Regions from separate parts of the Bacillus cereus group sp. BfR-BA-01316 genome, predicted to be linked through region 1. Evidence: riboswitches for the same ligand, from Rfam matches in the RefSeq annotation. Region 1 holds a riboswitch; each other region holds the start of a gene.

Region 1 (7,584 bases):
GTTCCCAGAAATGAATACACTTGTGGATAAGGCATTAGATGATGCGACTCGGGCAGAAGATGTTGTGAAGGTAGCGCAGAAAGAGTTGCCAGTTGTAGAGAGTGTTATTAATGATGGGCAAGAAGCGTTAGGGAATTTAGATAAGTTCTTTGCGAGAAATGATGAAACATTGCAAAATGCACCTGGGACGATACGAAATCATTTAACAACGGCTAAAGATGTAATGGACAAAGCAAATACGTTTACGAACTTTTTAATGAATCCAGGGATAGACCTTTCTGGTATGAAGGGATTACCTGAGTTTCCAGCACGTCCAGATCTTTCAAAGTTAAATGATGAAGGTTATAAAAATATTGCAAGAAATATTAATCAAACGGCGAATAATGTTTTAAACTCAGCACGTGCAGGAACAGCATATGGAAAAAGTGTTGTGAATGGATTGCAAAATGGACAGTTTGATCCAGAAAAGGCAAAGCAAGATCTTAATGCGGTTTCTGAAAATCTTCAAGGTCGTACAGATAGTGTTGCATACCTTATTAATGTATTTACTGAACTTCAAAAATCGGCTACGACTGATTTTGGTCAAAGCTTTTTCCAAGGGCGAGTGGATCGCTTAACTAAGCTTAAAAGCGGTATGGAAAATGCAAACAACGGTATTAAAGATATTGTAAATGTTATTGGTACAGGACAAGAAGTAAAGAAAGATGTAACAGATGTAGCAAATCAAAAACTAGATGCAGCAAATGGATTAATTGATCAAGCTGAAAAAGATTACAATGAAACATTTGTAGCAGATTATAAAAAAGCAGTTAGCACAGTTGATCAAGCTAAAGCTGATGCAAATGAAGCTAAAGCTGATGCAAATGAAGCATACGATACTGTGAAAAATGAATATGATAAGGCAAAAAATAATTTTGAAGGTGTTATAGCAGACGTAAATAATAGAGGTGTTAATGGATTAGATAGCACAAAAGTAGCTTTAAACGATTTAAATGGTCAATTACAAGCTACTAAGAATCTAATTGGTGATGCGATTCCGGTTCTAGAAAGCACAAATAAGGTATTAGCAGATGTAAATAGTGGCAAAAACCTTAATAATGGAATTGCAAAATTGAATAAAGCACAAAATACTGTTCAAAAAGGTATAGATGCAACGAATAAGGCAACTACACTAATTAACAATGGACAGAAGCCTACAAAAGAGGTTGTAGAAAGTATTAATGAAGCAACTAAAAATGCTTCAGCTCAATTAGGAGATTTCTTAGCAACATACGATTCAGAAATTGTTCCAAACTTTAACACAGCAATTGCTCGTACAAAAGAGATGTCTAAAAATACATCTCAAATTTTAGGCGAGGCAAATAAGAAGCTTCCAGATGTGAAAAAATTACTTGAAGACTCATCAAAAGGCTTAGTAGATGGCCAAAAGAAAATTGCAGATATTAAAGCTGAAATGCCAGCTACTCAGAAAAAGATTAAAGAATTAGCAAATAAAATTCGTGATTTTGAATCAGAAGAGGATATAAAAGACATCATACGCTTATTGAAAAATGATGTTGAAAAGCAAAGTGATTACTTCGCGAATCCAGTAAATTTAAAAGAGAATAAATTATTTGCGATGCCGAACTACGGTTCAGCAATGTCACCATTCTATACAGTGCTTGCATTATGGGTAGGCGCATTATTAATGGTTTCATTATTAACGGTAGAAGTACATGAAGAGGGCGCTAATTATAAGAGCCATGAAATATACTTTGGACGTTTATTAACATTCTTAACGATAGGTCTTTCACAGGCGTTTATCGTATCGATGGGGGATATGTTCTTACTCGGTACGTACGTAGTCGATAAATTCTGGTTTGTGTTATTTAGTTTATTTATTGGGGGAGTATTTGTTTGTATCGTGTACTCACTCGTTTCTATTTTCGGAAACGTTGGGAAATCGATGGCGATCATTTTACTTGTACTGCAAGTAGCAGGATCGGGCGGCACGTTCCCAATTCAAATGACACCACCGTTCTTCCAAGCATTGTATCCGTTCTTACCATTCACATATGCTATTAGTGCAATTCGTGAAACAGTAGGTGGAATGCTTTGGGATATAGTAACTAGAGATTTACTTGTGTTAAGTGCTTTCGTAGTAATCATGGTTGTAGCTGCATTATTACTGAAAAAACCAATTAACAAATCAAGTGAAAAGTTTGTTGAGAACGCAAAAGGAAGTAAAATTATTCATTAAAAATAAAAGGTTCCTACCGATAGTGGTAGGAACCTTTTTGTTTAATCAAATTTTAATTTCTTTAATGCTTCTGCGAATGGATTGTTTAATGGTTCTTCTTCTTCTTTGTTCTGTTGTTTCATATATTTTTGGACGTCACGTTTATCAGCTTTGTTTCCAGATTCTTTTTTACGTCTCTCTTGGAATGTAGAAAGTTTCTCACGATAGCCACATTTACATGCGAAAATTTGGCCTGCTCCTTCACCACGAAGTTCTAGTTTCTTTTTACACTGAGGACAGCGTGCGTTTGTAGTGCGGGATACATTTTTACGGTGACCACATTCGCGATCTTGGCATACAAGCATTTTACCTTTTTTACCGTTTACTTCTAACATTGGTTTACCACAGTCTGGACAAGACTTTGTTGAAATGTTGTCGTGCTTATATTTTTTATCGCTTGATTTAATTTCAGTAACAATTTCCTTCGTATAGTTCTTCATTTCTGAAATGAATACTTCTTTCTTTAATTTTCCTTTAGCGATAGCTTCTAACTTTTGCTCCCATTCACCAGTTAGTGTAGGAGATTTCAGTTCTTCTGGCACTAAATCAAGTAACTGACGGCCTTTTGAAGTAATATGAATATCTTTACCACGTTTTTCAAGTAAGAACGAATTGAATAACTTGTCGATAATATCAGCTCGTGTAGCTACAGTACCTAATCCACCAGTTGACTTTAACGTGTCAGCAAGTTGTTTGTTTTGCGTATCCATGTATTTTGTTGGGTTTTCCATCGCTGAAAGTAATGTTGCTTCATTAAAGCGTGCAGGTGCTTTTGTTTGACCTGATGTTTGGACAATTAGTTTTATGTTTAATGTATCGCCTTTTTCGATGCGAGGTAAGATTTGTTCTTTTACATCATCGATTGCATCATCATCTTCAAATCGATTTTCATAAACCTCTTTCCAACCAGCATGTAAAATCGTTTTTCCTCGTGCGATGAACGTTTCGTCACCAATTTTCGTGCGCAATGTTAGTTGTTCATATTCAAAGGCCGGGAATAAAACAGCTAAGAAACGTTTTACAACTAAGTCATAAATTTTACGTTCTTTATCTGTGAAAGCTGAGAAGTTTACATAGCTCTCTGTTGGAATAAGCGCGTGATGATCGCTTACTTTACTATCATCAACAAATGATTTATTAGATTTTACAGGTTTCTGCAATACTTTATGTGCTAAAGGACGGTATTCTCCAACTCCGCACGCCTTCAGACGCTCTGGAAGTGTTCCGACAATATCAGATGAAATATAGCGTGAATCTGTACGAGGGTACGTTAAAACTTTATGCTGTTCATATAATTTTTGCATAATGTTTAATGTTTCTTTCGCAGAGTAACCAAATATTTTATTCGCATCACGTTGTAGTTCAGTTAAATCGTAAAGACCAGGAGCGAACGATTTCTTTTGTTTTTTATCAATGTCTACAACAGTAGCATTTTGTTTACTAATTTTGTTCACGATTGCATCAGTTTTTTCTTTATTAAAGCTACGGCTATTTCCTTTTGTATCTTGCCAAGTTAGCTTTAACCTCTCAGCTGTTTGAGCTTCGATACCATAGTAAGTTTGAGCTTTGAAATGTTTGATTTCATCTTCACGGCTTGCAATCATGGCTACAGTAGGTGTTTGGACACGACCACAATTTAGTTGGGCATTAAAGCGAGTAGTTAATGCTCGAGTCGCATTAAGCCCGATATACCAGTCAGCCTCTGAACGTGCGACAGCCGAAGCATATAGATTGTCATATGCTTTTCCAGGTTTTAAATTTGCGAAGCCATCTTTAATTGCTTTATCGGTAACCGATGAAATCCATAAACGTTTAATCGGTTTCTGCATTTTAACTTTATCGATAATCCAGCGTGCGACTAACTCTCCCTCACGACCGGCGTCAGTAGCTATAATGATTTCATTTACATCTTTTCTAAGAAGCTGACTTTTTACAGCGTTAAACTGTTTCCCTGTTTGTTTAATAACTGTTAGTTTTAAACGCTCAGGTAGCATTGGTAAATCTTCTAAATCCCACTTTTTATATTTCACATCATAGCTTTCTGGATCAGCTAATGTAACGAGATGACCTAAAGCCCAAGTAACAATATATTTACTACCTTCAAGATAGCCGTTTCCTTTTTTATCACATTTCAGTACACGTGCGATATCACGTGCAACAGAAGGTTTTTCAGCAATTACAATACTTTTTGCCATATTTAAAAACATCCTTTCAAATTTCCATACGTTAAATATAGCATACATCTTTGTTCTATTCAGTCTTGCTGACGGTTTGAGTTATTTGTGATGAAATATACGTGTGAGAGTTTTACTTATATAAATAAAGGATTTGTATAAATGTCAGATTTTAAGGCGTATTCATTGACATTGTAAATGAATTTCATTTAAAGCATAAGTAGGCAAGAAAAGGTTTCTACCAATAAGAGTTATGATTGCTATCATTCTATAAATAGATGAGGGGGATAAGATGATAGGATTATAATCTGTTTGAAATCAAATGATGGCGACAGAACATAATCTGCACCATGAAGAAATTATGAAAAAAAGATATTTGTTTATTATGCTTATTGTTTTATCAATTGCTTCTATCTTTCTATAAGTTTGATCTTTTTTAACAATTCATTTTCTGCCTTTAGTAAGTTCCGTTCGGCTTCTAAACGAGCATACTTCTCTTCCAACGTAAGCTCTCTCTCAAGAGTTCTTCCAGCGTTTTCGGTGCGTGTATCTCGCAAACCAAATACACCATTTTTTCTGTAAGCAGCACGCCATCTACTTCCTGATGACATAATTCGTTTCATTCCAATCATATCTATATCAAAACCACATTCTTCAAAAATATTTCGAGGCAGTTTTCCTTTCTCATTTTCCTCAATAAAAATACGCTTAAATTCATCTGTATAAGTGATACCTTTCTGACTTACAGATTTTATGTATGGGTTATTTGATAGAATTTGAATGTCTCTTTTTGTAAATAGCTTTTTTGTCATTTTGAACCTTCTCTGATCACAATTTTCTCTCATTATACAAGAAATACCCTATAGAATAGACTTTTTTTTCAGTGTCTATTCTATAGGGTACATTTTATAAGTTCCTATCACTCTTTTTATATAGTAAAGTAAAGAACTTGTTATTTTACTAGAATAAGAGTAGACTCTGAAGTAAGTGAATAAGAAACACATGGGAGTTTGTGGATACAAACTGAGAGTATGGCTAATCCGTCATTGACCATTTGAACCTGTTGGATAATGCCAGCGTAGGGAGAGTGTAAAAGCACATGTTCAGACACTTTGCGTACGCAAAGTGTCTTTTTGTGTATCTCCCATCATTAAAGTTAGGAGATGAAAAGAATGAATGTACAAGAAATTAGTAAAGTCGTGGAATTGGTGAGAGAGTCTAATCCACTCGTGCATAATATTACAAATGTTGTTGTAACAAATTTTACAGCAAACGGTTTGTTAGCATTAGGAGCATCGCCTGTAATGGCGTATGCAAAAGAAGAAATAGCAGAAATGGCTAGCATTGCGGGAGCTCTTGTTTTAAATATGGGTACACTTCGTCCTGAAGAGGTAGAAGCGATGTTACTTGCTGGTAAATCAGCAAATAAGAATGATGTACCAGTATTGTTTGATCCAGTTGGAGCAGGAGCAACTTCTTATCGAACAGAAGTTGCGAGATATATTCCAGCTGAAATCGATTTAGCGATAATTCGTGGAAATGCAGCTGAAATTGCTAATGTTATTAATGAAAAATGGGAAATTAAAGGTGTAGACGCTGGTACTGGGAATGGTAATGTTGTAAATATTGCAAAACAGGCAGCGGATGAATTAAATACAGTTGCGGTAATTACCGGAGAAGAAGATGTTGTTACAGATGGAGAGCGAACTATTCGTATTCGAAATGGCCATCCTATTTTAACGAAAGTTACTGGAACAGGTTGTTTACTAACTTCTGTAATAGGAGCATTTGTTGCGGTAGAAAAGGATTATGTAAAGGCAGCAGTAGCCGCATTAACATTCTATGGAGTAGCAGCAGAAATGGCGGCTTCGAAAACAGTAGAGAATGGACCAGGAAGCTTCCAAATTGAATTTTTAAATCAGTTAGCGAATACAACTTCAGATGATATTGAGAAGTATGGAAAGATTGAGGTTATACAGTAAGGAGGGGAACTAGATGTCGCGTATTACAATGGATGAAATGTCTAGGTTATTATCAGTATATTTTATTATGGGAAGTAACAATTGTACGAAGGAGCCACTACAAGTATTGAGAGATGCACTAGAAGGTGGTATAACAATTTTTCAACTTCGTGAAAAGGGAGAAGGGGCTTTAACGGGAGAGAAACGTATTGATTTTGCGAAAGAACTACAAGCGCTTTGCAAGGAGTACGGTGTACCATTCATCGTAAATGATGATGTGGAACTAGCCCTCGAGTTAGATGCAGATGGCGTGCATGTTGGACAAGATGATGAAGGAATTACATCTGTTCGTAAAAAAATGGGAGATAAAATTATTGGAGTATCTACACATACAATTGAAGAAGCACGCTGGGCGATTGAAAATGGAGCTGATTATTTAGGAGTTGGTCCAATTTTCCCGACGAGTACGAAAAAAGATACGAAAGCGGTTCAAGGAACGGAAGGTCTAAAGTATTTTAGGGAACAAGAGATTACAATACCGATCGTTGGGATTGGTGGGATTACAATTGAAAATACAGCTTCTGTTATAGAAGCTGGTGCGGATGGTGTTTCAGTTATTTCAGCGATTAGCTTAGCGGAATCTGCGTATGAAAGTACGAAGAAATTAGCTGAGGAAGTAAATAAGAGTTTGTAGAGTCGCAAAATGAGTTGTTTCGTTTATCCCGCTATTTGTGAGCAGTAAGACTCCCACCTCAAAATTCGGCCGGAGAAAAGAAGTTAGGTGGGGGTCTTACGCCCGTAAAAGCCCGATTGGTGCGGGCTAATAATCAGTGGGGGATGAATAAAAACCCCACTGATTAAAGTTTCACTTTATTTAAACAAACGTTTGATTAAAAAAGCACAAACCCTTTGAAATTGTAGGTTTGTGCTTTTATTTAAAACATAATTGAAATTAAGAGCATTCCAATTCCGATAGAAGTAAAGGTTGCGATCAGGCCAGGAATCATAAAGCTATGATTTAAAACATATTTACCAATTCCTGTTGTACCAGTGCGATCAAAATTAATTGCAGCAACAATTGTCCCGTAGTTTGGAATGAAGAAGTATCCATTTACTGCAGGGAACATTGCAATAAGTAATGCTGGCGGAATACCAAGTGATAGTCCAAGTG
Region 2 (7,584 bases), on a different contig from region 1:
CTTTTACGGGCAGTTTTATCTCCCACCTAACTTCCTCGCATTCACTGAATTTTGAGGTGGGAGTCTTACTGCCCGTTAATGCGGGATAAAAAGGGAAGGGGAATTATATGAGGGCTGTACAGGGCGATCCAAATTGGAATTTGGTTACAGATACATATATAGAACCAAATAATTTCGCTGAGTTATTTTCTTTGCTTGTACCTTGTCATCCAAAAGGTGAAGGGAAAGAGCGAACTATATTAGTATGGAAAGAAAAAGAATTTTATAAAGAAGAAAATTTAGCGGCATTTATCGTATATGGCATGAATAAAGTAAAGAATTTACCGCAGTTTCATAAAGATGGAATTCCAACTCTAGTACGTATTCTTCGTTTATGTCAAGAGATTGGTTGGTATGAAGAGGCAAATGCTTTTATGATAACCCAAGGGCTAGATGAATTTGTCCAAACTTCATTGGAGTATGAAACATGGGATCTTTTGACGAAAGCAGTTGCTTTAAACTATTTAATTATTAAATATCGTATTGGTGAATTAACAGCTGAGGATGTAGAAATTTGGAATCGAGTTAAATTTAATGAGAAATGTATAACAGATTGCAAACATCTATTATCTCATAAAGAAGTATTGGAATTTACATTCTTTTATATATGTAAGCGAGCGAAAACACTATCAAAAGAGCAATTAAATAGTGATATGATGAGTCTGGCAATGTATTGTAATACTTTTGTGTATGATTTATATACACATGACTTATTACGAAAGTATCGTAAGTGTACAGACTTCCTATCATATTATGGACCTAGTCAAGCAGTTTTAGCTTGTCAAAGAGCTGTACTTTCACAAATTTCCGATCGATTAGACCCTTTAAAGACAACTCATGTAGATGATTATTTATATGTGATGAAAGAAATGATGGAGCATATGACGATAGGGGTAATGGATCGGTATGGTCATTTTATTGGAAAGTTACTATCATATGTACCATTTTTCGAAATGATCCAAGTTCCACAGCATGCATATTATTGTGAAGAATTACTGTATATTTGTAAGGGAATTGAATACAAAGAAGAAATACTACGCAATTATATATTTATACAATTACATGATTGTTTACCATCATTCTTTAAACTATTTCTTAAAAATAAGCGTTATGCAACGATTCATGATATTCTTTTCTATTGGTGCGACGATGAACAAAGAATGAGCCTAGAGAAAAAATATAATCTTAGTTTTATTTATGAAAAATATGCTTGTGGATAAACCGTATTTTACATATTAAAAATTAATATAAATTAAAAAGGATCTCAAGTTTATGTGAGATCCTTTTTTGTTAGTAAAACAAGGAGAAAGTAACTAAGATAAGAAATAACATTCCATAAAGGAGAAATTGTGCAGTATAACTTCCTTGTATACCAAAAAAAGTATTCATTTTTTCATATAAATTCAATATATATTTCATTGGATTATCTTTGAAAGATTGGTACACAGTGTCTCCTCTTTCTAAGCTTCTTGTTCATGTTTTTGGTTATTAGGAACATGAATGTATCTAGCTATGAATAATAAAACACCTATAAGGAATACAGGAAGTACGGTAGATAAATAAAAACCATTACTAATTATATTTGTTATAAGAGCACTCAAAAGAAAAATTGCATTATAAATATGGGCAATTCTTTGTTTTAGCCGCATTTGTAATGCTTCCATAATGATTTCTAAAGCAACAAAAGCAATAATAATAGATAAAAATACAATGTTCGTATTATAAATGATTAAACAACAGATTAAACCTAAAAAGGCCAGGTATTCAATAAATAGAGGTATATTGCGCGGCATATAATTTACCTAACTAAATATGGCAGTGGGTTTACTGCATTTGTTTTTTCAAAATTCCATTCTCCATTATGTAATTCGAAATGGAGATGTTGCCCGTATGAATGACCTGTGTTTCCCATATGACCTACTAATTGTCCAGTTTGTACTTGATCACCAGCTTGTACAGTGCGATCCTTCATATGAGCATAAACTGTTGTATATAATTTCCCATTTATTTGATGGGCGATGAACACGACATTGCCGTAGCTAGCCGAATAATAAGATTTCACAACTTTACCTGCAGCAGCAGCTTGAATAGAGACATTTCCTTGTGCTGCTATATCTATACCATAATGCATTTGCTCCCAGCGCATATCAAAAGTGGAGCTGATTTTCCCTTGAGTAGGGAATTTGAAAACTGCTGGAATTGATGCAGGTTGAGCTGTTTTAGCTTGTGCTTGATTTTGCACTACATAGTGTTTTGCTACATATCCGTATCCTGTGCCAAAACGAATTTTATACCAAGTACCTACCGTTTCTACTACTTGTACTTGTGTACCATTTTGTAATGAGCCAAGTAGAGTGCTACTTGTACTAGCATTGCTACGTACATTTAATTTTGGTGTTGCAACAGTATAAGAAGGAGAACCTTGTACAGTTACACCTTTTACTAGAGGTGTGGATCCATTAGATACAAATGTTTTTTGTGCGTATCCAATTTGACCGTTATGTAATATTTTGTACCAATCCCCTTGTTCACCTTGAATGGTAATGAATTGACCATTTGGTAATATATCTAGAATAGAAGACTCTGTATTAGGTTCAGAACGAACGTTTAATGCGTTTGCATTTACGATATATTGATACTTTGGTTGAACATTTTTTTTGAATAGAATTGCATCTTTTTTCATATAGCCTGTTTTGTTGTTAACAGATACTTTATACCAATCTTGAGTTGTCTCAAGAATAGTAACAGGGCTATTAAATCGAATGTTATCAATTATTGCACTGTCTGCATGGTTATTTTGATGTAGTGCAACGTTGTCAATTTTTACATATCCAGTTTTTACTGTAGATGGTTGCTTAGCAGCCGCTGTTTGTATATCGGATTCTCCCATAGAAGGAAGTAAAGAAGCAATTGCGATAGTAGTTGCTGTTAAAGCTGTAGCTTTCATATTCATGTAATAAAGACCTCCTCTAGTTGTATAGTTGTAATTTTATTATAGTATAAAGATATAATATATTGGTCGTATTCACATAAATGTAATATGAAATCAATAAAAATAATGTTAGAAGAGAGATTCGTATATAAATATTGTATATATCATTTGTGGGGGTGCATTTATATTTGTTTAACACGTTAAGATTTAATTCGCAATTAAGAAAATTAAAACAGTTGATGATGTCTTATGGCGGTGTTATACTGACAGTGATAATTTTATAGTTTGCTAGGAGGGCTGGTGTTGCCAGCTGAGAGTAGGGCCGTAAGCCTTTGATCCTTTTTATTACCTGATCTAGATTATGCTAGCGTAGGGAAGCAATTCGGACATTAACAATGAGTCCCCGTTTCTTTGCGTATAGAAACGGGGCTTTTTTATTTGAAAATTTCATATTAACACCACTAGGGGTGCTTTTCGTGCTGAGAGAGGAATAATCCTTAACCCTTACAACACCTGATCTAGATAATACTAGCGAAGGGAAGTGGAACAACGAATAAATTATAATTTTATTTGCTGTAACCACTTCTTATATACAGAAGTGGTTTTTTTATTGAGATAAATAGATATATAGGAAGGGGAATTATTAATGAAATTTTGTGAAAGATTATTTGATACGGTGCAGCCTGTTTGGGAGAAAAGTCATAATCATCCGTTTGTAGTAGGTATGGGAGATGGTACGTTGGAAAAAGACAAATTCCAGTACTATATTATTCAAGATTATTTATATTTGTTAGATTATGCAAAGCTATATGCAATTGGGGTTGTAAAGGCAACGAATCCACAAGTTATGGCAAAGTTTGCAGAGCAAATTGATGGGATTTTAAATGGTGAAATGACGATTCATAAACAGTATGCAAAAAGACTTGGCATTTCTGCACAAGAGATGGAATCTGCGAAACCATCTGCTAAAAATTTAGCCTATACAAATTACATGATGTCTGTATCTCAAAATGGCACGCTTGCAGAATTAATATCAGCTTTACTTCCATGTATGTGGAGCTATTGGGAGATTGGAAAGCGTTTAAATGATATTCCGGGAGCAAGAGATCATGAGTTCTTTGGAGAGTGGATTCAAGGATATAGTTCTGAAGAATACGGTAACCTTTGTATTTGGTTAATAGATTTATTAAATGAAATGGCAGTTGGAAAGTCAGAGAAAGAACTAGACCGATTAGAGGAGATTTTCTTATATTCCAGCCGATTTGAATATTTATTCTGGGATATGGCTTATCGTAAGGAGATGTGGGGTTTTGAGGAGCAAGAGCATACTACGGTTTCATAATGTTTCCTTTCATTATGATGAGAAACCAATCATCGATGAATTAAATGCTTCTATACAAGATAAAGAGTTTGTAAGTATTATCGGACCGAGTGGATGCGGGAAAAGTACTTTATTTCGCCTTATTACAGGCTTAGAAGAGGCAAGTACTGGACAGATAGAGCTGACAGAAACAAAGAGTCATTCTGTAGGGTATATGCCCCAAAAAGATATGCTCTTGCCGTGGAGGACGATTATTGAGAATGCGGCTTTACCGCTAGAGTGCCAAGGTGTGCAGAAGAAAGAAGCACAAGTAAAAGCGAAAGAACTGTTACATAAATTTGGTTTACAAGGGTACGAGAAAAAATATCCGAAAGATTTATCTGGTGGTATGAGACAACGCGTATCTTTTATCCGAACTTTATTAACAGGCGGGGAGATATTATTGTTAGATGAACCGTTTAGTGCATTGGACGCTTTAACGAAGGCATCTTTGCAAGAATGGTTGTTTGAACAATGGAAAGAGTGGGAAAAAACAATTTTATTTATCACTCATGATGTTGAGGAAGCATTGTTTCTTTCTAATCGAATTTTGGTTGTAGAAAATCAACCGATAGCAACTTTAACTGAGCGAATTGTGCCGCTTGATCGTAACCGAACAAGAAAAGATTTATATAAGCCTGAAGTGTTAGCGCTTAAAGAAGAGCTCCTTAGTATGTTACAAAGGCAGGTACTTGTATGATGAATCGTTTGAAGGAGCTATTACCTGCCCTAACAGTAAGTGGAATTTTACTTGCTCTATGGGAAGTAGGAGCAAGAATTGTAGATGAGATGTACATTTTGCCATCACCTTCTGCAATTGTAATGAAGATATGGGCGCTGAAAGATATATTATTTACGGTTCATTTACCTGCAACGTTGTACGTCGTTTTAATAGGCGTTGTTATTTCTATCGTACTGGGCGTAGGGCTAGCAATGTTAATGAATGCGAGTACGTGGATGGAAAGAGCATTTTATCCATTATTAGTAGCTTCACAAACAATCCCGATTACAGCACTTGCGCCGCTATTTGTTTTATGGTTTGGATATACCATTTGGAGCAAGGTTGTTGTCACAGTTTTAATTACATTTTTCCCAATTGCGGTAAATACGTATGATGGACTGCGTAGTACGAATAAAGAATGGGAGGAGCTCTTAGTTACGTATGGTGCAACGAAAAAAGATATTTTTCTAAAGCTAAAATTGCCATCTGCTCTTCCTTACTTTTTCTCAGCGTTAAAAATTGCAGTTCCGCTTAGTGTTATCGGGGCAGCAATTGGAGAATGGCTCGGTGCACAAGCTGGGCTTGGATATTTCAGTAAAAGAATGATGACGCAGTTAGACGGAGCTGGTGTATTTGCACCAATTGTATTGTTATCATTATTAGCTATTTTCTTCGTCATACTTGTTTCGATATTAGAAAAGAAATTTATTAGTTGGAGGAAACATTCATGAAATTATTAAAACGCATCTTTGTGTTTACATTATTAGTTGCAATGATTGCAGGATGTTCGAGTAACTCGGCATCGGATAAGAATAAATCAGAAAAAGAAATAACAGTAATGCTTGATTGGTACCCCAATGCGGTACATAGCTTTATTTATACGGCAATTGAAAAAGGATACTTTAAAGAAGAAGGAGTCAAGGTGAATATTAAATTCCCTTCTAATCCGACTGATCCATTAACGCTAGCAGCAGCAGGGAAAGTGACAGTTGGTTTGTATTATCAACCAGATGTTGTCATGGCAAAAGCAAATGAACAAATTCCAGTGAAATCAATTGGAGCTGTCGTACGTTCGCCGTTAAATCATGTTGTATCGCTGAAATCAGCAGGTATTAAGTCACCTAAAGACTTAGAAGGAAAAACAGTTGGATATTCTGGAACACCTTTAAGTGAAGCATATTTAAAAACGATGGTAAAAGAAGATGGTGGTAATCCAGATACAGTAAAAGTAGTCGATGTTGGATTCGATTTAGTACCAGCGTTAATTACGAAAAAAGTGGATGCTGTAACAGGAGCATACATTAACCATGAAGTACCTGTCATGCGTCATGAGGGCCATGAACCAGCGTACTTTAATCCAGCTGATTACGGTGTGCCGAATTATCATGAGCTTGTGTTTGTAACAGGTGATAAAACTTTGAAAAAGGATAAAGAAGCATTACAGGCCTTTTTACGTGGTGCGAAAAAAGGATATGATTTCATGAAGAAAAATCCGGATGAAGCATTAAATATTTTATTAAATCATCAAGAAAAAGAAAACTTCCCACTAGTACCAGAAGTTGAAAAAGAAAGTATGAAAATTTTATTAGAGAAGATGGAAACGAAAGATGAGCCATTCTTATCAGATTCAAAAGAGTCATGGGAGAAACAAAATAAATGGCTGAAAGAAAAAGGAATGACGAAAGAAATCGTTCCAGCCGATGAATTATTCGAAAACATTTTAAAGTAGGCGAATGAATATGAAAAATGAGCTCCATGTAATCTCAAATGGTCACATGCCATTCGAAGAGTTAGTGAATGTAGCGATGCAAATTGAGAGTGAGATTGATTATTTGCATATTCGTGAGCGTGAGAAAAGTACGAAGGAATTGTATGAAGGTGTGGAAAGTCTTTTGGGGAAAGGCTTTCCGGCATCGAAGATAGTGATAAATGATCGAATTGATATTGCTATTCTATTAAATATTCCGCGTGTGCAGCTAGGATATCGAAGCGCAGATGTAAGGTCGGTGAAAGAAAAGTTTTCTTATTTGCATGTTGGCTATTCAGTACATTCTTTAGATGAAGCGATAGTGGCATTTAAAAATGGAGCGGATTCACTCGTTTACGGTCATGTATTTCCAACGGCTTGTAAAAAGGATGTGCCAGCAAGAGGATTAGAAGAAATTGCTCATATGGCAAGATGTTTATCCATACCAATAACTGCAATTGGTGGAATCACTCCTGAAAATACAGGTGATGTTCTTGCAAATGGTGTAAGTGGCATTGCTGTTATGTCCGGGATTATAAGCAGTAGTAATCCGTATAGCAGAGCGAAATCTTATAAGGAATCAATAAGAAAGTGGGCGGAAAAACATGTGTAAGAAGTATGATGTAGCGATTATTGGCGGAGGTGTAATTGGTAGTTCAGTTGCACACTTTCTAGCAGAAAGAGGGCATAAAGTAGCGATTATAGAGAAACAAAGAATCGCATCTGAAGCTTCGAAAGCAGCTGCTGGTTTGCTCGGTGTTCAGGCAGAATGGGATGAATATGAT
Region 3 (7,584 bases), on a different contig from region 1:
TGGAGTGAAAAAAGAAGATAGTTTTATTCCATTTTCTTTCGCGTTAGGCAAGGGGAATTTAAGTGGATCTAATAAACCGTTAGAAAAAAAAATCAGTGAGATTCGAGAAGAGAAGGAAAAAAAGAAAGCGGACCAAGAACCACTTGTTAAGGAAAAGAAGCAAGTTACTCAAGAACAGGCTGCTCAAGAACGAGCTAATCAGGAACAGGGTGCTAAGATAGACGGGCGTGTTACGAAAGTACAGTTACCCGATGTAAAAGGTCCTGTGAATCCAATTTATAAAAATAGTTTATTCTTAGATAGCATAAAGGAATTTCAAACCGATTTATTATTAAAAGAGAGCAATCACATACAGTATTCAACACAAATAGTGGATTATGAAAAAAATGATATAAAATATAAATTATTAATTAAACCAATAAAAGAAAAAGACGGATCGATAGCATATATATATGCGATGGCTTCTTTGCAGCCTGTAGATGAGGCTGTACAAATGGTGCAAGATTATTACATCTATATTGTTGCGTTTGTAGTCGTTCTCATTTTTCTAGCTTCGTTCTATTACTCAAAACAAATCGCAAAACCGTTACTAAAAATAAATGATACAACAAAGAAAATAGCGCATTTAGATTTTACAGAAAAAATTCCGATTACTTCAAAAGATGAGATTGGTGATTTATCAAAAAATATTAATACACTATCTAATAAGCTACATTCACATATTGGACAGTTAGAACAAGATATTGAAAAAGAAAGAAAGTTAGAAAACACAAGGAAAGAATTTATTGCAGGTGTATCGCATGAACTAAAAACGCCGCTGAGTATTATGAAAAGCTGTATTTCCATTTTAAAAGATGGGGTAGCTGAACATAAGAAAGACTACTATTTTCAGGCGATGGAAAAAGAAGTAGACAAGATGGATATACTAATTTTGGATATGCTTGAATTAGCTAAATTTGAGTCTGGCACATATAACATGAAGATGGATTCGTTCTATATCGATGGAGTGATTGAAGAAATATGTGAACAGCTTTCATCGGAGATAGAGAAAAAAGAACTGAGTGTGCACAAACATATATGTCCAGCAGAAGTGATTGGAAATCAAAATAGAATTGAACAAGTAATTGTGAATTTTATTACGAATGCAATACGTTATACACCAGATAAAAAAGATATCATTATTTCCGCAATAGATGAGAAGAATCATATAAAAGTGTGTATTGAAAATAAGGGTGCCCACATTGAAGAAGAACAATTAGATAAAATTTGGGATCGTTTTTATCGAGTAGATGCGGCACGGAAACGTTCACAAGGTGGAACCGGGCTTGGCCTTGCGATTTCAAAAAACATTTTAGAGCTGCACAATGCTGAATATGGGGTCAAGAATACAGAAGATGGTGTGTTATTTTACTTCTACTTACCGAAAAAAGCGTAGACAATACATGTTACGCTTTTTTAATTTAATTTCATATTATCTTTACCTAATCTTTATTTTCAAACAGTATAATTTGGATAGAAAATGAGGTTATGTAAGGAGTAGATTAGCCGTGAATAGCAATTTACTAGGTGTGATGGTATTTATTTTCTTTTGTGCATTTATCGTATTTATTATTGATATTACTCATTGAGAGCTTTGATAAAAAAAAAGAGCGCTAATTAAGCGCCTTTTTTTTGTGAATTCATTTGATAAGCACCAATGCTTTTGAATAAGCGTGGTGAAGTTGTAAATAAAAGAATTAGTAATACAGTACATAATGTGAAAGAAGCGAGCATCGTACTACCGTTTACAATTAATGAATATAAGACGGCTGATTGCCCTTTTGGTGCATATTGGCCCCAAAAGATAATACCTGCAATAAAGTGCCAGAAATAACGTGCAAGGCTACCAATAAATGTAGCAAAGATAATATAAGCAATGGTTTTCTTTCTTTGATTATTCATTAATGTTTGCTGAATGGGCTTATAAAATAGTCCAGCAAATCCAATGAATGCGAAAGCAACGAAGTATTCAATTATTACTTGAATTGGTGTGACGATAATGGCATCTCCAACGACAATTTGCAATAATCCCCAAATTAAGCCGCCTAAGAAAGCCATTTTGAAACCCCAGCGGTATGCGATAATAAAAATAGGTATCATAGCAAATGAGATGGAACCGCCTGTTGGAAGTTTAAGTGATAATGGTAAAATATCGATAATCAAGGCGAAGGCTGCAAGAATAGCAGATTCGATCATCGCTTGTAAATTGGTGTTACGCATGTTGTCTCCCCCTAAATCCAAGTGACGCAAAAAAGAACATTATCATAGGAGGATACGAAATACGTAAATAAAAAAAGAGGTATGTATTTCGAACGTTTGCACAATCCCTGCGCTAGTATTAACTAACAGGTTCGAAGGGTCGGAACGAATTGTTCCCTCTCAGCGGTAAGGCTCCCCCTGTGATAACGAGATTCTTTATTTGCTATTGTTTATTGTAAGCGAAATGGATGAGAATGGCAAATGAACCTTGTATGACAATAAGTGAAATATAATTGTATTGAAATGTTAATAAATATGAAGCAAAAAGATATAGTCCAATTGAAATAGAGTATGATATAATTTGTTTGAAAATAATTATCATTCTCTTCTGAGGGGGAAGGTTATGAGCTTAGTAGATATTAAAATTGGTGAGAAAGTGTTAGTAAAAAGTATTCAGTCGTTAGATAATTTACTAAAGAGAAGACTGGCTGCTTTCGGTCTCGCGGAAGGAAGCGAACTTAGTCTGAAACAGAAAGCGATGTTTAAAGGTCCTTGTACATTGGAGTGTCGCGGACAGTTAATTAGTATTCGTCATTGTGACGCGAAAATGATAAAGGTGGAATTAGCGTGAATAAGGTAGCTTTGCTAGGGAATCCGAATACAGGGAAAACATCATTATTTAATGCACTTACTGGTTCTTATGAGTATGTAGGAAACTGGAGCGGTGTAACAGTAGAAAAAAAGGTTGGTAAATTAAAAGATAAGCAAGGAACATTAATTGATTTACCAGGCGTCTATGATTTGAATCCAGTTTCACGTGATGAAGGTGTCGTTACGAATTTTCTACTAACAGACGAATTTCATCATATGTTAAATATAGTGGATTCTTCACAATTTGAGCGAAATATGCATTTAACATTGCAATTACTTGAATTTGGTAAGCCAGTTTCAATTGGTTTAAATATGGTTGATGTGGCAAAGCAAAGAGGAATTGTGATTAATGTAAAAAGGTTATCAGAAATATTAGGTGTAACAGTCGTTCCTGTCATCGCAAGGACCGGAAAAGGCTGTGAAGAATTACTTACTACTCTTCATGAAGAGAAACAAAAAGAGAAAAAGCCATTCATTATTTCATATGGTGTACAAATGGATGAAGGAATCGGAGAGGTAATCGCTCTTTTAGAGACAGCGAATTATGAGCATCCGAGATGGTTAGCTCTTCAATTTCTAAGCAATAACGAAGTAGTAGAAAAAGAAATGAAAGCATTACCAATTTATAAGGAACTTATAGCCATTCGATCTCGTTTAGACGGAAAACTTGATTGTACGTTGGAGGAGCACATTTACAAAACTCGAGAAGCGTATATTGAAAAGTTAAAAACAAATGTCATGCAGCATGAGAAAGAAGGGAAAATTCCTTTTTCGGAAAAAATCGATAAGTTAATTACACATAAAATTTTAGGACTTCCAATCTTTTTAGCAGTTATGTTTTTTATTTTTCAGGTTACGTTTACGTGGATTGGTACGCCTTTATCTGATATGCTTGATGGATTTTTGGGCGGACAACTTACTGATTGGGTTACAGCTGGGCTCACAAGTGTTGGGGCTTCTGACTTTATTCAAGCACTCGTTACAGAAGGTATTATTGCGGGCGTTGGTGCAGTATTAGTATTCGTTCCACAAATCTTTGCACTATTCTTTTTCATCTCGCTATTAGAAGACTCGGGATATATGGCACGAATCGCAGTTGTTATGGATAGAATTATGGAGTTTTTCGGCTTAAACGGAAAAGCATTTATCCCAATGATTATCGGATTTGGATGTAACGTTCCAGGGATTATGGCAGCGAGAACGATTGAACAGGAAAAAGAACGTTTACTTACAATCCTTGTAACACCGTTTATGTCTTGTTCAGCACGTTTACCTGTATATGCATTATTTGCGGGAGTGTTCTTCCCTCATAGTCAGGCGACTGTTGTATTTTCTTTATATGTTGCAGGGATTGTTCTTGCATTACTCGTTACAAAAATTATGTCTCTTACTATTTTAAAAGCGGAAAAATCTATTTTCGTAATTGAATTACCTCCTTACCGTGTGCCGCAAGCGAAAACGTTATGGCTGAGCACGTGGGAGAAAGGTAAAGGATTTGTTCGTAAAGCAGGTACATTCATCTTCGGTGGTTCGGTTGTTATTTGGTTATTAAACTATGCAGGTCCATCAGGATTTGGTGTTGATATGGGAGACAGTTTCTTAGCGATGATTGGTGGATTTATCGCTCCACTATTCGCACCGCTCGGCTTTGGAACTTGGCAAGCTGGGGCATCCCTTTTAACAGGATTTTTGGCAAAAGAAGTTGTCGTTTCAACAATGGCGATTATTTATGCGGTTAAAGAAGATGTGCTAGGAAATGTAATGGGAGCACATTATACTGCTTTATCAGCGTACGCATTTATGTTCTTTGTTTTATTATATGTTCCGTGCTTAGCGACAGTAGCTGTCATTAAACGTGAAACTGGATCGGTGAAATGGACAATTTTCTCTGTCGTGTATCCATTAGTTGTTGCTTATGTATTAACGCTCATTATATACCAAGTTGGATCCTTACTCGGATTCTAGAAGGAGATGTATTGCAATGATGGTCAATATTATAATTGGAGCTATCATTTTTGGTTATGCAGCATATACGTTAGTTAATTTTGTAAAGAGAAGTAAAAAAGGAAAATGCGCAGCATGTTCTTTAAATAAATCATGTCAGTCGCAAACTTGTAGTCCGGATATGGAGCAAATTGCTCATAAATAGAAAAGAGCTTTGCGAATTTCGCAAAGCTCTTTTGTTTTACTTTTTAATTTTTACAAGTTGAGAAGCTTCTACTCCGTTGTAACCAGGGAATTCTTTACTAGGATCTTTATCGAATTTTAGTACACCTACAGATTTTTCTTCACCTTTTACATTTCCGTAAGTTGCATCGTCAACAATGGCGAACATGTCTGCATATGCACGGCCACTGCCGATAATTGTGTTTCCTTCATATTTTAATTTTGCACCATCAATTGTAGCGTTTTCTACTTTATCTTTTGCGAATAATACACCTTGCTCTGCTGTCACAGCTGGTAATTTATCAAGTGGTGTTGTGTCGTCCTTTTTATCAACTTTGCTAAGTAACTCTTTCTTCACCAGTTCTTCACCAGTTGTCTTATTCATTACAAGTACTTTTTTATCTTCTAATGTTGTAAGTTTCATTTTATAGAAGTCTTTTTCTTTCACTTCTTTTTTATTTTTATCTGTAATTTGTTGAACTTGGTCTTCTGTTCCCTACAGTACAAACCCGTTCGCTTTCTCTCCTAATAAAGAACAACCTGATAATGCTCCGAATGAAATTGCTGCTGCTAATCCGATTCCTACTAATTTTTTCATGATGTTGTCTCCTTTTTGTATGTTTTTTATAGTAAATACACTTTTTGTATTAGTCCTTAAATGATGAGAAGCATGTTTGTTATTTCGTTGCTTCTGGTATTAGTGTATAAGAAATATGGAGATGCAACTATCGAGTTAGCTTACAGTAACATTACAATTATGTAATTTAGTGAAAGTACGTAAAAATAAGTTAATTTTGAGAAAAGAAATAATAAGAATATAGTAGGAATACAATATTCTATCTAAAATGTCATATTATATTGTATGTATTTTGGAAATAACATGTAAGGACATCTTTGTTTTGCTATAATAAACACATAGGTTGTAAAAATGAATATTCTTACTGTAAAGGGAGATTTTTGAGTTTTCCAAGTAGCGAATTTGAAATATGAGGTATATCATAGGAGGAATTTGGATGTCTGTATTTAAGCGATTAAGAGATTTAACAATGTCGAATGTGTATTCATTAATTGAAAAAGCTGAAGATCCAGTTAAGATGACGGATCAATATTTACGCGATATGCAAGCGGATGTACAAGAAGCTGAGAAAAGTGTAGCAGCTCAAATCGCACTTGAGAAGAAGTTTAAATTATTATTTGAAGAGCAAGAAGCACTTGTGAAAAAACGCGAAGAGCAAGCTCATATGGCTGTTCAAGCTAGTAACTTAGATCTTGCGCGCCGTGCATTAGAAGAAAAACAAAATGCAGAGCAAAAGATGAATGAGTATAAAGCAAGCTATGAGCAAAACAAAGCAGCTGCTGATAATCTTCGTGCGAAGTTAGAAGAAATGCGTAAGCAATTAACAGAGCTGAAAAATAAACGTGAAACACTTGTTGCGCGTGTAAATGCAGCGAAAGCACAAAAGAATATTAATCAGGCGATGTCTGGATTCGATTCAAATTCAGCAAAAGCTGGTTTAAGCCGTATGGAAGAGAAAGCCCTTCAATTAGAGGCTGAAGCAGAAGCGAGCGGTGAAGTTTACAAAAAAGAAAAGTCATTAGATGATGAATTCGCAAGCTTAAACAAAAATTCTGCTGTTGACGATGAATTATCCCGTATTATGAAGCAGTATGAGAAATAATATAGAATAGACAAAGAAACCGACATGTCTGAAGAGAATTCATGTCGGTTTTCTATTACCTTTTAGAGGAGGTTTTGCAATGACGTGGACGAATGTTTTAGCCATGCTTGTATGGACTGGAGCGAGTGCGGTACTTTTATTTGCAATTATGTGGGTTGATTCGATTTTTACAAAATACAATGATTTAAAAGAGATAAAAAATGGAAACACAGCAGTGACAACGCGTTTCGTTATGAAATTATTCGCTCAAGGATACATTTTGTCACAATCGATTACGAAAGCGAATGATTTATGGCAAGCGCTTCTTGCCTCAGCAGTTTCTTTCGTTATTTTATTAGTTGTAGAAATGTTCATTGAATTTGTGTTAAAGAAAATGTCTGGTTTAGATTTAGAAGAAGGAACGAAAGAAGGCAGCGTAGCACATGCGTTGTTAGCTGGTTCATTACATATTGTTGGTGCACTAATTTTAGGTGCTTGTTTATAAAGAGAAAAGGAGGGGTAGATTGTGAGTTTATTTAAACGTATTAAAAATATAATGAAGAGCCCCGAGCCGCCGAAACCAGAAAAGAGCCTTTTAACGTTAGCTCCTGGCGATATGATTGAAGTTTCGTTAGTAATGTACGAATTAACTGGGAAAACGAGCATGCATTCTCGCAAGGAGATTGTTTTAACCTTACAGGACGGGAAAGATATTCGTTATTTGAAAATTGAAGACCGTGAAAATACGTATTACAAATTGTATACACCGATTGATGGTCGTTTAGATTCAATCGATGAAATTCCGACGACGATTGAAATGGATGATATAGAGTATCATATGGAAGAACAATATAATGGACGTGTTGTTGTT
Region 4 (7,584 bases), on a different contig from region 1:
TCAGTACCTTAATACCTTTCACGATATTCCAAATGAAGTAGTATAAGCTAATGATTCCGCAAATACATAAGACGATAATTGCTCCAATTCCAAGTGTTACGTCTGGTTGATCAGATCCGATGCCCATAATTCCTAAAATAACTAATCCAATAAATGAAGCGATGCTTGGAATGATATGTGTCCATAGAGCACGTTTTGCATGTGGTTTCGTTTCAGAATCGCCTACAATCCACACGATAATAGGGAATAAGATAGGCGCAAATAATACACTAAAGTATGATAAAGCTGCTAATATTTTGTTTCCGTTCATATATATCACCTCATAAGTAATGTCCGTTGTTATACTTTTAGTATGCGATAAATTTGGCAATCTTCCTATCGATTAACATTACAAGAACGTGACGTTTTTGTAAGATTTTCTGTTTAAATGATAAAATTTTCAAAAAAATATTTTTAAATGGAAATTGTTGTGATAAAATTAGTGAAAACGTTTTCTTAAATGTTTTATATTTTTTTAGACTTAAAGGTATGATGACCCGATAGTCTATTGATAAGGTTATATCTATTTAAAAGGGGATTCTTTAGGGGGAGAGAACAATGAACACATGGACACAAGTTTACGATCCGTTCGGTAACATTTGGATTTCGGCAGCAGTCGCACTTATTCCAATCATCTTTTTTTTCTTAGCTTTAGCAGTTTTCCGCATGAAGGGGTATGTGGCGGGATTTATTACAGTTGTATTAACGATTTTGGTGGCGTTATTTGCGTATAAAATGCCATTCACAATGGCAATGGCAGCGACCGGATACGGTTTCTTATACGGATTATGGCCAATTGCGTGGATTATCATTATGTCAGTATTTTTATATAAAATTTCTGTGAAAACAGGTCAATTTGATGTCATTCGTGCATCTGTATTATCAATTACGAATGACCATCGTTTACTCGTTATTTTAATCGGATTTTCATTTGGAGCATTTTTGGAAGGGGCAGCAGGATTTGGTGCACCGGTAGCGATTACGGCAGCGCTTCTTGCAGGTCTTGGGCTAAATCCCTTATATGCAGCAGGTCTTTGTTTAATCGCAAATACTGCACCAGTAGCGTTTGGAGCGATGGGGATTCCGATTACAGTTGCTGGACAAGTAACAGGCATTGATCCACATAAAATTGGACAGATGGCTGGGCATCAATTACCGTTCTTATCTTTATTTGTTCCGTTCTTTATCGTATTTTTAATGGATGGTTTTAAAGGAGTAATACAAACGTGGCCTGCTTTATTTGTAGCGGGTAGTTCATTTGCAATTACACAGTTTATTACAGCGACGTTTTTAGGGCCGGAACTTCCTGATATTACGTCAGCACTTGTAAGTTTAGTAAGTTTATCGCTATTCTTAAAAGTTTGGCAGCCGAAAGAAATTTATCAGTCTAAAGAAGCGAATAGTGAAGTAGCAGCAACGACGACAACTATGCCGAAACTAACGGTAGGAAAAGTAGTAAAAGCATGGTCTCCGTTCATTATTTTAACTGTGATGGTAGTCATTTGGAGCCAAAGTTTCTTTAAAGAATTATTCGCTCCAGGTGGTGCTTTAGAAAGTCTCGTATTTAAATTTGAAGTTCCAGGCTTGCACAATTTAGTAATGAAAGCAGAGCCAATTGTAAATAAACCAACACCTTATGAAGCAATCTTGAAATTAGATATTTTATCAGCGACTGGAACAGCAATTTTAATTGCTTGTATCATTTCTATCTTTATTTTGAAAATGAGTGCAAAAGATGCAGTAGCAACATTTAAAGAAACGTTAAACGAACTAAAAATGCCAATTCTATCTATTGGATTCGTATTAGGATTTGCATTTATCGCAAACTATTCTGGTTTATCTTCTACATTAGCGTTAGCACTTGCAGGAACTGGCGGACTATTCCCGTTCTTCTCGCCATTCTTAGGCTGGATTGGGGTATTCTTAACAGGATCAGATACGTCAGCGAACGCACTGTTCTCGAATTTACAAGCAATTACAGCTCAGCAAGTCGGTGTATCTGAAGTGCTTCTCGTTGCAGCAAATACAACTGGCGGTGTAACAGGTAAAATGATTTCTCCGCAATCGATTGCGATTGCTTGTGCGGCAGTTGGACTTGCTGGGAAAGAGTCAGATTTGTTCCGCTTTACATTAAAGCATAGTTTATTCTTCGTTACTATTGTTGGGATTATGACATATGTGCAGGCTTATTATTTAACTTGGATGATTCCGTAAACAACAAAAGAAATAACCTTTGCATTTTTCAGATTAACGTGTATACTTGGAAAGTATTGAAAATTAAATCAGTGATAAACTAGGGGTGCCTAACGTATGTATGCGTAGGCTGAGAGAGAAGCGTGTGAACTTCTTAACCCTTTGGACCTGATCTGGCTCGTACCAGCGTAGGGAAGTTAACGGCTTTACATAATTATGTCTTTATGAGCCAGGTCCTTATTTTTTTTATGGACCTGGCTCTTTTTATTTTGGCATACGCTGGCCATATCTCGTCCTTGTCACGAACAGGGGGCAATAAAGGTTATGAAACAGTCTGTTTCTGCTGAGCAAATTGAATTGAAATCGAGTTTACCAGGAAGTAAGAAAGTGTATGTGGATGGGCCACGTGAAGGTATGAAAGTGCCGATGCGCGAGATTGAACTAAGCGATACGAATGGTGTTCAAAATCCGCCAATCCGTGTGTATGATACGAGTGGACCTTATACAGATCCTGAGTATAAAGTGGAGCTGGAAAAGGGGATTCCAACGCCGCGCCACTCTTGGACGTTGGGGCGTGGTGATGTAGAAGGATACGAAGGGCGCGAAGTAAAACCAGAGGATGACGGTGTGAAAGTGGCTTCGAAACATACACCTGTTTTCCCGCAAATGGATCGTAAGCCGCTTAGAGCGAAGCAAGGTGCAAATGTTTCGCAAATGCATTATGCGCGTAATGGTATTATCACGTCTGAGATGGAATATGTTGCGATTCGTGAAGGGGTAGAGCCTGAATTTGTTCGTAAGGAGATTGCAGAAGGTCGTGCGATTTTGCCGGCGAACATTAACCATCCTGAAGCGGAACCGATGATAATTGGACGTAATTTTCACGTAAAGGTAAATGCAAATATCGGAAACTCTGCTGTATCGTCTTCTATTGCAGAAGAAGTAGAGAAGATGACGTGGGCGACTCGCTGGGGTGCAGATACGATTATGGATTTATCTACAGGCAAAAATATTCATACAACACGTGAGTGGATTATTCGTAATGCTCCGGTACCAGTTGGAACTGTGCCAATTTATCAAGCGCTTGAAAAAGTAAACGGAATTGCAGAGGATTTAACGTGGGAAGTGTATCGCGATACGTTAATTGAGCAGGCGGAGCAAGGCGTTGATTATTTCACGATTCACGCTGGTGTATTACTTCGTTACATTCCAATTACTGCAAAGCGTATGACAGGTATTGTTTCGCGCGGTGGTTCGATTATGGCGCAGTGGTGTTTATTCCATCATAAAGAAAACTTCCTATATACTCACTTTGAAGAGATTTGTGAAATTATGAAGCAGTACGATGTTTCGTTCTCTCTTGGAGATGGATTACGTCCAGGTTCTATCGCAGATGCAAATGACGAAGCGCAGTTTTCTGAGCTTGAAACACTTGGTGAATTAACAAAAATCGCTTGGAAACATGATGTGCAAGTTATGATTGAAGGACCTGGGCATGTACCGATGCATTTAATTAAAAAAAATATGGAGAAAGAACTTGATATTTGTCAGGGCGCGCCGTTCTATACACTTGGGCCGTTAACGACAGATATTGCACCAGGGTATGACCACATTACATCAGCGATTGGTGCTGCGATGATCGGCTGGTTTGGAACGGCGATGCTTTGTTATGTAACACCGAAAGAACATTTAGGTTTACCAAATAAAGATGATGTTCGCGCGGGGGTTATTACGTACAAAATCGCTGCGCATGCAGCCGATCTTGCGAAAGGGCATAAAACGGCTCATCAGCGTGATGATGCACTTTCAAAAGCACGATTTGAATTCCGTTGGCGCGATCAATTTAATTTATCTTTAGATCCTGAACGTGCGATGGAGTATCATGATGAAACGTTGCCAGCAGAAGGGGCGAAAACAGCGCATTTCTGTTCAATGTGTGGGCCGAAGTTTTGTAGTATGAGAATTTCGCATGATATTCGTGAATATGCGAAAGAAAATGATTTAGAAACGACAGAAGCAATTGAAAAAGGAATGAAAGAGAAAGCGGTAGAATTCAAAGAAACTGGTAGTCACTTATATCAATAACACGTTACACCTCTTTACTTGATTGATCACACTGTACCTAACTTAAATATAGAAGAAGCCCCCTTTGCTAAGACGGTAGCAAAGGGGGCTTCTGTTGTCTATCCCGCTATTTGTGGGCAGTAAAACTCCCACCTCAAAATTCGGCTGGAGCAAAGAAGTTAGGTGGGAGCCCTGCTGCCCGTAAACGCCTGATTGGTACGGGCTAATAATCAGTAGGGGATGAACACCCCCCCCACTGATTAAAGTTTCACTTTATAAGGCGAAGAATAATTGTACCCAGTAGTATAAGAGGAATAATGTGACGACTGTTGTGAGTGGGATTACGATGAGAGATACGCTTAAATAATCTTTCCATTTCACTTTAATTTTGTTTTGTCTTAGTATATACATCCAAATGAGGGAAGCTAGCGTACCAATTGGTAATAATAGTGAACCGATGTCACTACCAATGATATTTGCGAGATAGATAGTTTTTAATGTGACTGGATCTAGTCACATTTCTGTTAATGTGATTGTACCAATCATAAGTGCAGGGTGGTTATTGAAGACGTTAGAGAGGAGGGAAACGAGTCCGCCCATTGCAAAGCTGGCATAGAGTAGATGCTGACTTACAACTGGCTCGAGCCAACTTACAAGTGCCGCTGTTAATCCTGCGTTATGAAGCCCGTAAATAATTACATACATAGAGAAAGCAAAAACTAAAATGTGCCACGGTGTCTTTTTCAAAATATCGACTGGGTTTGTTCGTAAGTAGTACCATCTCCAGATAAGAAGAACGAGTGAACCGAGTACAGCAACAATTTCGATTGGAATCGATAAGAAGGATGCAACGAATAGAAGACAGCGCATAAGGAAGACGAAGCCTAATACTTTTAACATGAATTTTGTACGTTTTTGTTTTGTATCAACAGAACTTTTTCCTTTTAACGGATGGAAGTTTTTCGTGAAGAAAATCTCTTCAATATCATATGAAGAAACAGGTAATCTTTCTGGGAGTTTTTTCTTTAAAACTGCGTACATGAGCCATGACATAAACAATAATCCTAGTGTTGCAGGTACAAACATCATAGCAGTATGCATATAAAGAGTCATATGGACGATATTTAAGGCAATTAAGTTTACAATATTACTTACACCAATTGGTGCACTAGATGCAGTGGCGATTAAAGCACCGCTTAATAAATAAGGGATTTGTTGATGAGGTTTTAATTGAAGGTTTCTCAGTAGTAAAATTAAAATCGGTGTTGTAATTAAAATACTACCGTCGTTATTGAATAAAAGAGTCATAAGAAAACAAAGTAATTGAATATACCAGTATAAACGGCGACCGGAGCCCTTTGCTAAATTTGCAAGTTTTGCTGCGGACCAGTGGAAGAAGCCGAAGCTTTCTAATATAACCGCCATAACGATGGTCGCTAATATTGTTATGGAGGCACCGCCAATTTTACTTACAATGTCCATGACGTCTGGTTTTGATACAAGTCCAGTAATGAGGATAATGCCAGCGCCAATTGCTGCCGGCCACGCCTCATTTAAACCACGAGGGCGCCAAAAGATAACAATCATCGTTAAGAAGAATACAATAATAGTAATCCATATTTCAATGCTCATATTTAACCTACCTTTCTATTTTTCCTTGAACAAATGTAGCTTGTCTCAAGTTTATATTGGTAGTATATTCAGCAGAAAATAAGAAGAACTAGACATATAATGGAGTGGAGTGAATATGTGTTTTTTGAGCTATAGGACAAGTATCAGTGGTAGTGTAATAACTATTAGGAGAGACGCCTAATAAATGAGGGGCATTCTATATACGAATGCCCCTCATTTATTATTTTTCCTTCAAAAAAGTGCGATCCTTCAAGAATAAATTCCAGAAGAAAATGAATCCTGGTAGTAAAATTGCAATCCCGATTGCGTAAAGAATAAGAAGTGCATAGAATGTTTCGACCGTCGTAAAGCTTGTAAATACAGTTACGTCCGGGTAAATGATATAAGGTAAATGGGCGACGCCGTAAGCGTAGCTTGCAAATGCATATTGAGCGACGACAGCTAAAACTGCAATGCGAGGAAAGCCTAGTGTGCCATACTTCTTATTTGTCCACCAAAGGGAGGAATATCCGATAACAAATAAAATGATAGAGACTGTAAACCATGGGAATTGCTTTATTAGTCCTTGCATAAGCCAGTGTGTTTCAGGGTCCATTACAACGAGAGCGATAATAGCAGTCACGAGCGTTGCAGGACCAAGTATGATGGCATTTCTTCTATAAATTCGGTACGTATCTTCAGAACCTTGTTCCCTAGCAAAATCAGCAAGAAAGAGAGATGATAGAAATAGTTCCGAAGTTAGTCCGAAGAGCATATAACAATAAATAACGGGACTAGAAAGGAGTTTTCCGTAAAGGAGCACTTCTTTTCCTTCAGACATCGTAATATAGGCACCTTCTGTAACGGGCAGAACGGTAATTAATAGAGCGGGGATTAAGAGCCCCGTAATACCTGAAATAATCCGAAGAAGGTGTTGGTACTTTGGCAGGGAGTAAGCAAATACCATAAATGTACTGCGAATCGCAACGAGTACTAAAATTAACATAACTGGTACAAACATAACGGTTGCCAGGGTAAAGGCTGCTTTTGGAAAGAAACCGAGAAAAGCGACAACGACAAAGACAAGAAACGTATTTGTTACTTCCCAAGTTGGTGATAAGTACCGATTAGCAAGCTTGGCAGCAAGCGTCGGGTGTTTAGCGTATACCATGCCCCAAAAACCAGCTCCAAAATCAATAGAACCTAGTATGCTATATACGAAAATAAGGGCCCATAAGATGATGATTGCAATGCTTTCCTCATGCACGAGAATCGCCTCCTTCGTGATGTAAATCATTCTTTAACGGATGTTTCTTAAAGAATGTCCGTAGTACAAAGACTGTTAAAATACCGAGTCCAATATATAAAATGATGAATAAAACAAATAAAGGACCGACGAAATCAGCGCGTGTAGAAGCATCTACTGTGCGTTGCATGCCATAAATTGTCCAGGGCTGACGACCACTACAACTAAAAATCCATCCGAATTCAATACCGAGCAACATAACCGGTCCACATGCGGCAGCTCCCCAAAGAAGCCACTTCGGTAACTCTACTCCTTTTTTTCGGTAAACAAAGTACCAATATAAGAGGGCAATAGCTGCAACTGCAAAGGTAAAGGCAGCAGTGCCGACCATTAAGTTGAACAGTGTATGTGTGTAAAATGGTGGCCATGTT

The links. Region 1 has a riboswitch for thiamine pyrophosphate ahead of thiM (hydroxyethylthiazole kinase). Riboswitches for the same ligand answer to the same signal wherever they lie in the genome.
Region 2: another riboswitch for thiamine pyrophosphate. It lies ahead of tenA (thiaminase II); the one in region 1 lies ahead of thiM (hydroxyethylthiazole kinase).
Region 3: another riboswitch for thiamine pyrophosphate. It lies ahead of thiT (energy-coupled thiamine transporter ThiT); the one in region 1 lies ahead of thiM (hydroxyethylthiazole kinase).
Region 4: another riboswitch for thiamine pyrophosphate. It lies ahead of thiC (phosphomethylpyrimidine synthase ThiC); the one in region 1 lies ahead of thiM (hydroxyethylthiazole kinase).

What each region holds. Positions count from the first base shown of each region.
Region 1 is NZ_JAKUGX010000010.1:112,379-119,962, forward strand. It holds gene MR071_RS10835 (YhgE/Pip domain-containing protein) at 1-2,239, shown strand, start outside; gene topB (DNA topoisomerase III) at 2,281-4,473, opposite strand; partial or broken gene MR071_RS10845 (HTH domain-containing protein) at 4,869-5,297, opposite strand; TPP riboswitch at 5,445-5,554, shown strand; gene thiM (hydroxyethylthiazole kinase) at 5,625-6,434, shown strand; gene thiE (thiamine phosphate synthase) at 6,448-7,107, shown strand; gene MR071_RS10860 (anaerobic C4-dicarboxylate transporter family protein) at 7,349-7,584, opposite strand, start outside.
Region 2 is NZ_JAKUGX010000035.1:1,929-9,512, forward strand. It holds gene MR071_RS21185 (DUF3965 domain-containing protein) at 108-1,259, shown strand; gene MR071_RS21190 (hypothetical protein) at 1,500-1,832, opposite strand; gene MR071_RS21195 (SH3 domain-containing protein) at 1,838-2,992, opposite strand; TPP riboswitch at 3,252-3,364, shown strand; TPP riboswitch at 3,425-3,528, shown strand; gene tenA (thiaminase II) at 3,618-4,313, shown strand; gene MR071_RS21205 (ABC transporter ATP-binding protein) at 4,282-5,031, shown strand; gene MR071_RS21210 (ABC transporter permease) at 5,031-5,783, shown strand; gene MR071_RS21215 (ABC transporter substrate-binding protein) at 5,780-6,781, shown strand; gene tenI (thiazole tautomerase TenI) at 6,792-7,412, shown strand; gene thiO (glycine oxidase ThiO) at 7,405-7,584, shown strand, end outside.
Region 3 is NZ_JAKUGX010000009.1:69,576-77,159, reverse strand. It holds gene MR071_RS09920 (sensor histidine kinase) at 1-1,435, shown strand, start outside; gene thiT (energy-coupled thiamine transporter ThiT) at 1,657-2,280, opposite strand; TPP riboswitch at 2,346-2,447, opposite strand; gene MR071_RS09910 (FeoA family protein) at 2,642-2,869, shown strand; gene feoB (ferrous iron transport protein B) at 2,866-4,854, shown strand; gene MR071_RS09900 (FeoB-associated Cys-rich membrane protein) at 4,871-5,038, shown strand; partial or broken gene MR071_RS09895 (lipoprotein BA_5634 family protein) at 5,075-5,653, opposite strand; gene MR071_RS09890 (PspA/IM30 family protein) at 6,069-6,734, shown strand; gene MR071_RS09885 (DUF350 domain-containing protein) at 6,814-7,218, shown strand; gene MR071_RS09880 (DUF4178 domain-containing protein) at 7,240-7,584, shown strand, end outside.
Region 4 is NZ_JAKUGX010000001.1:23,406-30,989, forward strand. It holds gene MR071_RS00100 (magnetosome magnetite crystal formation protein family) at 1-310, opposite strand, end outside; gene lldP (L-lactate permease) at 598-2,253, shown strand; TPP riboswitch at 2,325-2,444, shown strand; gene thiC (phosphomethylpyrimidine synthase ThiC) at 2,557-4,317, shown strand; partial or broken gene MR071_RS00115 (arsenic transporter) at 4,570-5,928, opposite strand; gene MR071_RS00120 (cytochrome d ubiquinol oxidase subunit II) at 6,149-7,174, opposite strand; gene cydA (cytochrome ubiquinol oxidase subunit I) at 7,167-7,584, opposite strand, start outside.